One region of the Paenibacillus sp. GCM10027626 genome, then DNA from elsewhere that is predicted to be linked to it. Evidence: riboswitches for the same ligand, from Rfam matches in the RefSeq annotation. Region 1 holds a riboswitch; each other region holds the start of a gene.
What was found. A riboswitch is a leader RNA that binds a small molecule or an ion and turns the genes downstream of it on or off. The one in region 1 is predicted to bind cyclic di-AMP.
Positions count from the first base shown of each region.

Region 1 (4,254 bases):
AGCAAATTCACCACCAGCCGATTCATCCGAAGTGCGCCGTCCCGAATCGTGCAAAGAAGCTCCATTCGATCTTCCGAAGAGAAAAGATGCTCCCCTTCGATAAGACCGGTTGCCGAGCCGATGATGGCTGCCAAAGGGGTGCGCAGCTCATGGGAGACAGAGTTCAGAATAGCGGTACGAAGCCGTTCCGATTCTGCCGTGATTTGCGCGATTTTGGCTTCCTCCGCTAGCTTGAAACGAGCGATTGCACTGGCCGCTAAGCTCCCGAGAGCCTCAAGTAGCCGCTTTTGCTCTGTTGTGATCTCGGTCCGCTCTTGTTTCGGATAAAGTGCCATGACGCCATATTTGCGGTCCTCGGTCTGAAGCGGAATGAAATAACCCGTGACTTCGTGCAAGCGCGAAATCCTCATTCCCGCCGCCTCGCCACCGTGTTCAAACAACCGCGCCGCAACAGAGACTTCCGCATTCTCTTGCCTGTAATCGGGAAGATTGGCGGAACCATGGGCAAGCGCCAACTTGTTCCTGTCATCCGCCAAATAGATCGCAATTTCCATGTCAAAGGTCTGCGAAACCTGCCTAGAAAAATTGTCCAGCATGGAATGGATGTCCGCGTTCGCGCTCATCTGTTTGCTAAGCGCGTACAGGGCAGCGGTGTGAGCCTCCTTTTGCTTCGAATAGAGGACCTGCTGCTTCAGCCTGGCCGCCAAGCTGCCTGTTAATGCTGCAACCGCCAAATAAACGCCAAATGAAACCAGATAGCGCAAGTCCGACACGCTAAAGCTCAGGACAGGAGGTACGAAGAAGAAGTTGAAGGCCAAGACACCCAGGATTGCCGCGTAAAAAGCAGGGCCCAGTCCCCCAAAGACGGCACTGAAAAGAACCGGGAGTAGATAGATAATGGCAATATTAACTAAATCAAACGCAAGACCAAATGGTTTTAATACCATTGTCAGAAGAACGATCAGCACAGTCGTGCTTATGTAGGATCGCAGCGGCGTCCATACCGTATTCAGTCCAGGCATAACGAACCACATCCTGCTCTTTTTTTCAAAATATAAGAAAGTATAAGTTTCACCATATACATGGCTGCCTCGCGCCAAGGACCGCGTCTGCCTTTTCAGCTTGGAAGCTCACTCTCTAGGTTACCGTAAAAAAGGAGTAAAAGAAACAGGCGTAAGGTGTAAAAATTCCATAAAAATGATTGAAAAGCCTTATAAGAGTGAGAAAAACCGAGAAAAATGAAGATCTTCTGCAAAGCTTATCTTTTGCCAACCATAAACGCTATATTTTAACGGTTATACAATTGTTCTTCGCTTTACAGGTTTTTGGTCTAGGAGTAACATACGATCCATGATCTGAAAATGATTTACATCGCTGAATTCTTCGTTTGAAACGAAGGAGCGGGGGAACCAATTAAGAAGCCGGGCATACCGGCTTCATGGGGTGAATCGCCGGTAAATCCGGCGTAGGGTGACTCTTACGCCCGAATCCGGCAGCTAACCTCGTAAGCGTCTTTAAGAGAGGCAACAATTGTCGTCATTAGACACAGTGTTTTTCCTGTGCTTATGAAGCTGACGAAGAGTTCCTCTTCTGAAAGCTTCTTTTTTGTTGCCAAAATCAAGAAATCGGGATTGGAGGGAGAACGTTCATGATTGTAGTTGCCATTTTTACCGTTTTTATCTTTCTGTATCTTATTTTTGCCTTGGCGAACCCGGAAAAGTTTTAATCGCTTTTTATGAAAATGTTTGAGGAGGGCACGATATGGCCATTTTGCAGCTGATAGCGGTCATTCTGTTTTTAATCTTTCTGGTCAAACCTTTGGGGACGTACATCTTTCATGTCTTTTCCGATCAGCCCAACCGGACGGACAATATATTCGGACCGGTCGAGAAAATGATCTACAGGATAGCCGGTTTGAAAAATCGTGCGGAAATGAGCTGGAAACGGTACACGCTCAGTTTGATCTTGACCAATGTTGTCTTGGTAGTGGTCAGTTATTTGATATTACGCATGCAGAAAGGGCTGCCGCTCAACCCGAATGGCATAGATAACATGGAGCCTGCGCTTTCTTTTAATACCGTCATCAGCTTTATGACAAATACGAACCTGCAGCACTACAGCGGTGAAACGGGTCTGTCCTATTTTTCGCAAATGGCCGTCATTATGATGATGATGTTTGCATCGGGGGCAACCGGCATCGTCGTAGCGATCGCATTCATTCGGGGTCTGACGAGCAAAGGAAAAACGCTCGGCAACTTCTTCACCGATTTTGTCAAAGCGCACACGCGCCTGCTCATCCCGCTGGCTGTCATCGTGACGCTGGCGCTGGTCGCGCTGAAAGTGCCGCAAACGCTCAATCCGACCGTTCAGGCGACAACGATTGAAGGCGAGACGCAGCAAATTGCGATCGGTCCGGTAGCTTCCCTCGTATCGATCAAGCACTTGGGAACGAACGGGGGAGGATATATGGGCGTTAATTCGGCGCACCCGTTCGAAAATCCGAGCCCGCTCACGAACGTGATCGAGATGCTGTCGATGTGGTGTATTCCGGCCGCGCTTACCTATACGTTGGGCAGATTCGCGCGAAATCAAAAACAGGGCTGGATTATTTTCAGCGCGATGCTCGTGATGTTTGTCGCTTTCCTCTCGCTTGCGTACACAGCGGAAATGCGGGGGAATCCGGCTCTCAATGCGCTTGGAGTCGATGCTTCACAAGGGAATATGGAAGGCAAGGAAGTCCGGTTCGGGGTTGCGCAGTCTGCCTTGTTTACGACGGTTACGACCGCGGCGACAACCGGGTCCGTCAATAACATGCACGATACGTTGACACCGCTGGGCGGTCTTGTCCCGCTGGTGCAAATGATGCTAAACTGCGTGTTCGGCGGCGAAGGCGTGGGGCTGGTGAACATGCTCATGTATGCGATATTGGGCGTCTTCCTCTGCGGGTTGATGGTTGGCCGTACGCCGGAATTTATGGGCCGCAAAATTGAAGCCCGCGAAATGAAACTGATTGCCATCGCGATACTGGCTCATCCGTTTATTATTCTAGTGCCGACGGCCATTGCCTTTTTGACGGACTTGGGGAAAGGGGCCATCAGCAATCCCGGATTCCATGGCATATCGCAGGTGTTGTATGAATATACGTCTTCAGCTGCAAATAACGGCTCCGGCTCGAAGGTCTGGGTGACAACACGACGTTCTGGAACATTTCAACGGGATTGATCATGCTGTTCGGAAGGTACGTTTCCATCGTGGCACTGCTTGGTGTTGCCGGTTCCTTAGCGGTAAAGCAATGGGTGCCGGAAAATATCGGAACGCTCCGTACCGACACCAAAATGTTTGCGGGCATTCTCATCGGGACGGTATTGATTATCGGGGCATTGACCTTTTTGCCAACCCTTGCGCTCGGCCCGATTGCAGAGTATTTGACGCTCCAGAAATAGAAGAGGTGAAACCATGAGTACGAAAAGAAGAAGCATGCTGTCTGCAGTGATTGTTAAAAAAGCGATCGCGGACAGCTTCATCAAATGCAACCCGGTCAGCATGATGAAAAATCCGGTCATGTTTGTCGTGGAAGCGGGAACGTTCGTCGTATTGCTGATGACGCTCTTTCCTGGATTTTTCGGTACCGAAGGACGCACCGGTTTTAATTTGTCCGTCTTTCTCATTTTATTGTTTACCGTGCTATTTGCAAACTTCGCTGAGGCGTTGGCCGAAGGCCGAGGGAAAGCGCAAGCCGATACGCTCAAAAAGTCGAAGAAAGAAATCACGGCGAATAAAGTGTCCGGTAACAGCGTAAAGGTGGTTCCTTCCACGGAACTGCGCAAAGGAGATATTGTGGTTGTTTCCCAAGGGGAGACGATTCCGGGGGACGGAGAGGTCATTGACGGTCTGGCTTCCGTAGATGAATCGGCCATTACCGGGGAATCCGCTCCCGTCATTAAGGAAGCAGGGGGCGACTTCAGTTCGGTAACCGGCGGTACGAGGGTCGCTAGTGACCGGATCACCGTGCGGATTACAAGCGATCCCGGCGAAACGTTCATAGATCGGATGATCGCGCTGGTCGAAGGTGCAAAGAGGCAGAAAACGCCAAATGAAATTGCGCTGAATACGCTGCTTGTCAGCCTGACACTGATTTTCCTGATCGTCGTAGTGACGTTGGCTCCGCTGGCCGATTATTTGGGAATCAAACTGGAGGTCCCCGTTTTGATCTCGCTGCTCGTGTGTCTCATCCCTACGACAATCGGCGGCTTA
Region 1 is NZ_JBHTHC010000007.1:58,379-62,632, reverse strand. It holds gene ACFQ0N_RS15050 (ATP-binding protein) at 1-1,022, opposite strand, end outside; cyclic di-AMP (ydaO/yuaA leader) riboswitch at 1,363-1,526, shown strand; partial or broken gene kdpA (potassium-transporting ATPase subunit KdpA) at 1,762-3,443, shown strand; gene kdpB (potassium-transporting ATPase subunit KdpB) at 3,457-4,254, shown strand, end outside.

Region 2 (4,254 bases), on a different contig from region 1:
GGAATACCCTACACTTGTTACAGCCTTCTCCGCCGATAATGAGAACCCGGGCTTTGAGCTTGAACGAACAGTCGTGCATGAAATCGGCCACCAATACTGGTACGGCATGGTCGCTACCAATGAATTCGAGGAGGCCTGGCTCGACGAAGGCTTCACTTCCTATGCCGAAGATAAAGTGATGGAAAGCGAATACGGCGTCACGCCAAATCTTGCGCTCGAAGCCAGCTATATGACCGATCCTGCACCGCTGAAACAGCTCGCCTGGTCCTACCATGACCATAATCATTATGCCGAAAATGTATATATGCGCGCCAAGCTCGTGCTGACCGGGATTGAAAACCAAGTCGGCGACGCAGCAATGCGGAAGATTCTGCGCACTTACTTTCAGAAATATAAATTCAAGCATCCTTCGACGGCCGATTTTCAGCGAGTGGTCGAAGAGGTGACGAAAACAAAATGGAACGACTATTTCAGCCAGTTCGTGTATGGCGACGCTATGGCCGATTATTCCGTAGAAGCGATCCAAGTGCGCGCCGTACAATCCGAGGGGAATAAGCAGCAGTATGAATCAAGCGTCCTGATTAAAAGGAATGGCGGCATTTACGGACCGCTCCCCATTTTGTTCAAGTTTGCTGATGGCACCACGCTCACGAAAAAATGGGACGGACAAGAAGCCCACATCCAGTACAGACTGCTGCATGACTCGCCATTGCTATGGGCTGCCGTCGATCCCCACGGCACGAATGTTCTGGACAACCAGCATATCAACAACTTTATGAAAGCCGAGCTGCCTGAAAAAACCCGCACACGCTGGAGTCTGATGGTCAGCAAGCTGGTCGAGGGGCTATTCGGCACAGTAGCGTGGTAATTCATCATAAAGCAGTAATGAAAGGAGGCGCTAGCATGAAAAATTATGTCAAACGGGGCTGGAAGCTGACATTTAAGCACATCTACATTATGATCGCCTTGTTTATATATGAACTGATATGGGGCTTCTTCATCTATCGTACTGTCGAATCGATCGTAGTGCCGCTGCTCCGCAGATTCCCGGATACCCTTGGCATCGATAGTGCTATACCCTTGTTTCTGGCCGAGGCCCAGTTTCGGCTGATGAAGACAGATCTCATTTCGCCCTATTTATGGTTGTTTGGCGGCCTGCTGGGAGTGCGTATATTAATAACACCGATCATCAATGCCGGCCTCCTCTATTCCCTATGCCACACAAACGATGATGGCAATACGCATTTTCTGCAAGGAATCCGCACCGCCTGGAGGCCAATTACACTGCTCTATTTTATCGAAACGCTCCTCATGCTGACACCACTTGCATGGCTGCTGCCCCTAGCGTGGAAACTGCTGGTTTCCAGCGGATCGCTGACCGGGCTGCTGGAGGAAATGATGCCTTACATTGCCGGCTGGCTGGCCTGGGCCGTATTGCTGCATCTTCTGTTTTTGGCCATGCAGCTTGGCGCTGTATCGGGAACCGGGATTTGGCGCACCTTATGGACGGCCTTGCGCCGCATACTCCCCTTCCTTGCAATTTCCTTTATGATGTGGCTAATGAGCATTTTTGTCAGCGCCACAGTGACCTCAGTTTCCATGATGCTGGCCGGCCTTGTCGCACTCATTGTAAATCAAACCTATTATCTGATACGTACCCTGATGAAAGTATGGACAATCGCCGCCCAATATGAAACCCTCCGCACAGATACATAATTGGTGAAGAACGGGCTCCGCAGCAGCGGAGCCTGTTTTCGTTATGAAAATTTCGGCCTTTACGATTAAAATCGCAAAAAGTTGCACTCTTAGAATTCTAATTTGTGAACATTATGTGAACTTAGCAGGGAAAATGCAAAAATACGCGAATTTATACTCCCGGAAATGAAAAATTTGCCGAATTCTCGTGAGAGAAACGGGGGAACCATCTTTGGGTGAATTGATCTCGTCCTCTGTCTTAATGAAGGACTGGAGGAGAGAGATCATAGGGGACCTTCAACCGAACCCCACAGCTAACCTCGTAGGCGTTGGAAGGAGTACCTTGTTTTGAAAAAGCTTTCTGCTTTGCTGATCGCCCTCTCTTTAATGCTTGTATTCCAAGTTGCAAGCGCCTTCGCGGCCGAGTCAAAGATGGACAGCATTATTAGCGATGTGATCGGCACGCCGTATCATTATGGCGGAACGACTACAAAGGGTTTTGATTGCTCCGGATTTACGATGTACGTATTTAAAAAAATCGGCGTCTCAATCTCGCGCACATCCGGATCCCAATCCAAGCTGGGCAAAAAAGTAGCCAAAAGCGACCTCATTCCCGGCGATCTCGTATTTTTCAATACGAGCGGCAAGGGCATTTCGCATGTTGGCATCTATGTTGGAGATAACAAGTTTGCACATTCTTCCTCCAGCAAAGGTGTAACTATAAGCGGCCTGAGCGATTCCTATTATGAAAAACGCTATGTAACTGCTCGCCGTGTAATGAGCACGGAAACGTTCGAAAAGTACGCCGACGAGCCTACTGATGAGCCTGTAGACGATCAGGACGTTGACTAAAGCATCCTTTAAGGATGCCTAATAAGACCACAGCTACTTTGTCTTTCGCGACGGACAAGCTGTGGTCTTGTTATTTTCAAGTATATAATAGAAGCAGCAATCCGATCCTGTGATTATATTCTTGTTTATGAAGGAGACGCTTCCCGTGACCCTGTCCAACTATCATCCCGTCCTGGCCGAATGGTTCGGGCTTACTTTCGGCCAGGCGACCGACGTGCAGTTGCAAGCCTGGTCAGCCATTGCAAAAGGTGATCATACCCTTATTGCCGCGCCGACAGGATCGGGAAAAACACTAGCCGCCCTGCTCCCTTGCCTGGATAAGCTGGTAAAGGGGAAATCTGCCGCAGCCAGCTGGCAGCCTGGGGTGCGCATTTTATATGTCACACCGCTCAAAGCCTTAAATAATGATATTCATCAGCACCTGCTCCATTTTATAGAAGAAATCGAGTCTTATGCCGCCAATACTGCAGAAGGCCGGTGGCCGTCCATTTCTTCCGCCGTTAGAACCGGCGATACGAAAGCCAGCGAACGCGCCAAAATTTTGCGCCGGCCGCCGGACGTACTCGTTACGACTCCCGAATCGCTTTATTTGCTGCTGACTGCAGAAAAAGGACGCAGCGCGCTGCAAACGACGACAGCTGTTATTGTCGATGAAATCCACGGACTCGCCGGGGATAAGCGCGGCGCCCATCTTTCCCTTTCACTGGAGCGGCTGACTGCGCTTTGTCCTCACAAAGTTCAGCGCATCGGAGTATCTGCTACGCAAAAACCGCTAGAGCGCATCGCCCGCTTCTTGGGGGGATGGGAGTCGGCTTTAGCGGAGCCGCGGCCTGTAACCATTATTGAAAGCCATATGACGAAAGCTATGCAGGTTCAAGTCATGATGCCGGAATATGACGAGCAGCTGCAAAACAGGGAAAACGCCTGGACGCCGATAATCAGCATGCTGATGCACCTCATGCAGTCTGCACGCTCAGTCTTGTTGTTCGTAAACAGCCGCCGCTTATGTGAACGGCTCGTCCTGCGCTTGAACGACCATACCGGCTACCAGTTCGCCCGTGCTCACCACGGCAGCCTCGCCCGCGAACGGCGGCTTGAGGTCGAGCAATTGCTGAAAAATGGCGATCTGCGCTGTCTGGTCGCTACTTCTTCGCTTGAGCTTGGCATCGATGTCGGGCATGTCGACCTTGTGCTGCAGCTCGATCCGCCGCCCGATGCGGCAGCCGGTATCCAGCGCATCGGGCGGGCCGGCCACTCCGTTGGCGACGTAAGCCGCGGCTTCATTATCGTCAGAAGCAAGGGACAGCTGGCCGAAGCAGCGGTTCTCCGCCGCAGCATCATCCGGCGGGATATTGCCGAAATACGCTTGCCGCAGCGTCCGCTGGATGTGCTCACCCAGCAAGTGACAGCCATCGTCGCGGCTGCCCCGATAACGGTGGACGCATTATTTCTGCTCGTTGCCGGCAGTGAATGCTATCGCCCGTTGACCCGGATGGAGCTGGAGGCTGTACTGCAGGTGTTGTCCGGATTTTATCCGTTCTCCAGGCCATTGCTGGACTGGGACCGCAGCAGCGGACTGCTGACCAAACGCGGAAACACGGCCGCTTCCGCTATTACCGGGGTTGGCACAATCCCTCAGTCCTCGATGTATTCCGTCCATCATGCCGACAGCCGAATTCACCTTGGCGAGCTGGATGAAGAGTATGT
Region 2 is NZ_JBHTHC010000006.1:359,003-363,256, reverse strand. It holds gene ACFQ0N_RS14625 (M1 family metallopeptidase) at 1-868, shown strand, start outside; gene ACFQ0N_RS14620 (hypothetical protein) at 904-1,716, shown strand; cyclic di-AMP (ydaO/yuaA leader) riboswitch at 1,882-2,039, shown strand; gene ACFQ0N_RS14615 (C40 family peptidase) at 2,044-2,547, shown strand; gene ACFQ0N_RS14610 (DEAD/DEAH box helicase) at 2,693-4,254, shown strand, end outside.
Region 2: it holds a riboswitch for cyclic di-AMP, as region 1 does, so the genes downstream of both, ACFQ0N_RS14615 (C40 family peptidase) here and kdpA (potassium-transporting ATPase subunit KdpA) in region 1, are expected to answer to the same signal.

Region 3 (4,254 bases), on a different contig from region 1:
TTCCTTTTTGAAATCTGACGGAAGTGAGCGATCTTAATTCGACGTTTTCTTATGAAATCGGGCTCATCATCATCAAATAGGGGCTCACAGTTCCGTTACAATTTCAAATCGGTCGAATTTTCGCAAATAGCGGCTGTGGCATCCGTTAGATTAGGCGACACCAGCCAAAATTTTATAAATTCTTCTGTGGTAAAAAAATGCGTTTCCCTTTGCCTGGTATCGTGGTAAACTTGACTTTATAGAGTTTACAAGTTTCACCAAATAAATTCTATAAAATTTCAGGGGAAGAAGCTTGCCTCGCGCCAAGGATGGCTCAGCCGTTTCTTCTTAACTGGAAAATAATTGCTGAGTTGAGGGAAGGGGCAAAAAAAGGATGCTTTTACAAACCAATGATATCGTTTTGTTCCAAGGAGACAGCATTACAGACTGTGGGAGAAATCGTGAAAATGGCGATAATCTGGGAAGCGGCTACGCTTTTTTTGCCGCCTCTTGGTTTTCATATATGTACCCGGACAAGCAAGTGAAGTTTTATAACCGCGGCATTAGCGGCAATCGGGTAACCGATCTGCAGCAGCGCTGGCAGGAGGACTGCATCGATCTTAAGCCGACATGGGTATCGATTTATATCGGCATTAACGACACATGGCGCCGCTATGACAGCAACAATCCGATGAGCGTAGAGCAATATGAAGCGGGCTACCGCGATATTATTGAGCGCACGAAGGAAAAGCTGGATGCGCGCATCATTATGATAGAACCGTTCGTCCTGCCGCATCCGGCAGATCGCAAGCAGTGGCGCGAGGACCTCGATCCGAAAATCAATGTCGTGCGTGAGCTGGCGCGCGAGTATGGCGCGATGCTCATTCCTCTGGACGGCCTGTTTGCGCAAGCTTCGACTCGTGCCGCTTCCGAATATTGGGCGGGAGATGGCGTTCATCCTTCTCCGGCCGGCCATATGCTTATTGCGGATGCCTGGCTGAAGGCAGTGCAAGCGAAATAATTGAACAGTGTGGCTGCGCAGGGCATGATGTCCTGTGCAGCCTTTTTTATTGTGAGAAAAGCCTCTTTACAATTGCTCTTTTAGGCGGTACGATACGGATAATGAATTAGAATGACAACGCTGAGTTTCCGCAAGGGAAACGGGGGAACCGATAAGTGAGAAGCAGTTAGTAATGCAGGCTGCTTCACATGGGGGTGAATCCTGGCCAGAGATGGATGCGCTAGTGCAACAGCTCAGGATCAGGTAGGGCGACTCTCGCGTCCGAATCCGTCAGCTAACCTCGTAAGCGTACTGGGAGAGGTTGAGTGAAGAATGGAAAATGATGAATCGTTGCTGATATCGGCACCGAATACATCAGGGGAAAAGTTTATTAAGCAGCTAAAAAGACAAGGTGTTTCGTTTTCTGTCATTGTGAACAATCGTTCAGAGTATGAACGAATGGAAGAAATTGGCGTAGCGAGCATTGTAATGGTGAATACGAATGAAGAGAAGACCTGGCTGGTGCCGGATATGCGGATCGATAGTGTGTACCTGTTTGAAAAAAGCTTGACGCTATGCTGCCGTTATTTGCAAATTTGCCGGGGATGGACGAACAAGCCGATTTATATCGTGACGGACAGCATTCAGCCGCGCCATGTCTATAAAGGGCTAGGCGCCAATGACGTTATTCGTTCCCATGGCCGGGATCTGTCCTGTCTGCTAGCCGATGTGAAAGCGAGAGAGGCACATTAGCAGCAAAAAAATCCGTCTCACAGTAGCAGCCGCTACTCGGGAGACGGATTTTTCATTATGGACTTATTCGGCAGGCAGCTTCTTGCGCAGCTGTTCGAGCTGCTCATCAATCAGCGCCGATTTTGCCGGATCGGCTGTTGCCGCAGTTCCAGCTTGTGCGCCGTAGCCGCTGCCGTATGGCGGCGTGAACGGAGCTTGGCCGGCCAGCTCGAGATGCGCTTCCCACTGCATAATTTTTTCTTCAATGCGCTGGAAGCCGCGGGCTGCTGATCCGCCGTCGAGATTGGCGCCCATGCTGAAGCTTGGCATTGTCTGCCGCGATTGTACCGCCGCCTGCTTGACGCGGGCGGTTAATTCAGTGCGTTTCTTCTGCAATGCTTCCAGCTCTACCTTCGCTTCTTCAAGGCGATGAGCAAGCTCTGCCGAACGGCTCACCGCGGCGGAATGCCATTCCTGGTAGCTGACCGACTTTTCAGCGTAGTGAAGCTTTGTGCTCAGTGCTTCGCGGGCTTCGGCTTCACGATTGTTAGCCAATGCCTCGAGCGCTTTTTCCTCATACATATTGGCAAGCCGCGTGCTTTCTTCCAGTTGTGTCTTCAGACCGCGTGCAGTTGCTTCCTGCTTCACCTTTTCATTTTGCAATTGCTCAATTTCATCCTGCATATTGCGAACATACTGATTCATCATCATTACAGGATCTTCTAGCTTCTCCAATAACTCGTGGGCAGCAGCCTTCGTCAAATTAACCATTCGTGCAAAAACGCTCATGATATCATCTCCTAAGTAAAGTTTGTTGAATTAGTAATGGTAAGGGCCTTCGTGGTGCATATCATAGAAGGTAGGCTCTTTTGGCACAATTAGGGCAGCCAGGAAGTAGATGATGACGACGCTGCCTACGCTGAAAAATGCGGCGATAACCAGGGCGAGCCGGATTAATGTAGCGTCAATTCCGAAATATTTTGCGAGACCGCCGCAAAGCCCTGATAATTTGTGGTCTGTACGTGAACGGTAAAGTTTGTTCATGTCGATCGCTCCTTTTAAAAATATCTATCTATTATAATAAATTGTTTATGAAGTTATGCTGTGCTGCTTATGTCTTTATTGTAGCGGAGCAAGCGATCTGGCAAAACGGCCTTGCGACGGTTTTCGGCGCTAGCCTTGAGGCGGGGATGCAGTACGACCTCCGCCGTAAAAAAATGAAAAAGCCATCTCGAAAGCAGCGTTTGGCTGCCGAGATGGCTTTCTTATATTGCTAAGGGAAGAAACTTGCCTCGCACTAAGGACGGCTCAGCCGTTTCTTCTTGCTTAATCGTTTTTCTTTTTGGCGATCGAGAACATGATCGTTTTATTGTCGCTATCGACCAAAATGTTGACGGTGTCGTTGCCAACCGTCGTTTTCTTTGAGCTGACAGGCGTGCCTGCAGCAACTTCTGTGCAGACCGCTTCAAACCATTTGCGGAAAGCAAGGGCGTCCGGGCCGAACAAATCGTTCGTAAAGGATTGAATGACTTCCTGATTGCGGGCAAGCGTACCTTCGCGCAAACGGATCGTTATCCCATAAGTGTTGTAATGCGGGTCAAGCCAAATGGAGGCTTCTTCCGTGGCGCTTCCATTGCCCTTCTGCGCAGCTTGTACGCGCTCCAGCTCATCTTGATCCTTGAACAGACGAAGCGTGGTCTCAAACAGATCGTGGTTGGAGCCGCGCAGCTTTCCGGCTTTGGCCAAGGAATCGTAAGCGTCCCACATCCGTTTGTCGGGGAAGCTGATAATCTTTTGTCCGCCGCCCGGAATAGCGACTGCGCGCTGCAGCTGGTCTTCCTTCGGTTGGATGGAGATCCGCTGCGATTTGTCCGTCAGACGGTTAAGAATAACAAGTGCCTCCGAGCGGGTTACATAATCGCCGACTCCGAAATAACCGTTCGGATAGCCCTGCATAATTCCTTTTACTAATGCCTCGGCGATAAATTTCTGTTCGCGGTCGCTAGCGCTCATCAGATCCCCGTAGGAAGCGGCGAGCGTGCTGCTGAACTGAGAATCCTCCAAAATTTCCGTTTCCAGCAAAGTATAGTAGAGCACTTCAGCAACATTTTCACGCGTCATATCTGTTTGGAAATCGCTATACCGGTTTTTGCTCAGGAAATGCAAATCATTGGCTACATCGATGTAAGGCTTGGCCCAGTAACCGGTCGTGCTGGATTTAAAGTCAAAATAACGGTAATCCTGCTTTAAAATCGTCTGATTTTCTACACTTAGTGAATTGATAAACTGGACATTCCAGCTGCGTTCTCCGTTTTGATGCAGCTCGGTATAGGAGAGAATAAGCATTTTAATAAATTCATCAACCTTGACGGGCGCACTAGGGCGAAAGGTCCCATCGGGATATCCGTTCAAAATACCACGTTCAACCATCCGGTTAATATCTTTCTCGGCCCAATGTCCTTTCTTTACATCTGAAAAGGTTTTCACCGCAGCCGTTTGAGCCGCCGCATCAGAGGCCTTTGTCCCGATGGCTGTACTGATAC
Region 3 is NZ_JBHTHC010000003.1:331,275-335,528, reverse strand. It holds gene ACFQ0N_RS08585 (SGNH/GDSL hydrolase family protein) at 374-1,000, shown strand; cyclic di-AMP (ydaO/yuaA leader) riboswitch at 1,109-1,305, shown strand; gene ACFQ0N_RS08580 (hypothetical protein) at 1,313-1,732, shown strand; gene ACFQ0N_RS08575 (PspA/IM30 family protein) at 1,796-2,500, opposite strand; gene ACFQ0N_RS08570 (PspC domain-containing protein) at 2,531-2,755, opposite strand; gene ACFQ0N_RS08565 (S-layer homology domain-containing protein) at 3,038-4,254, opposite strand, start outside.
Region 3: it holds a riboswitch for cyclic di-AMP, as region 1 does, so the genes downstream of both, ACFQ0N_RS08580 (hypothetical protein) here and kdpA (potassium-transporting ATPase subunit KdpA) in region 1, are expected to answer to the same signal.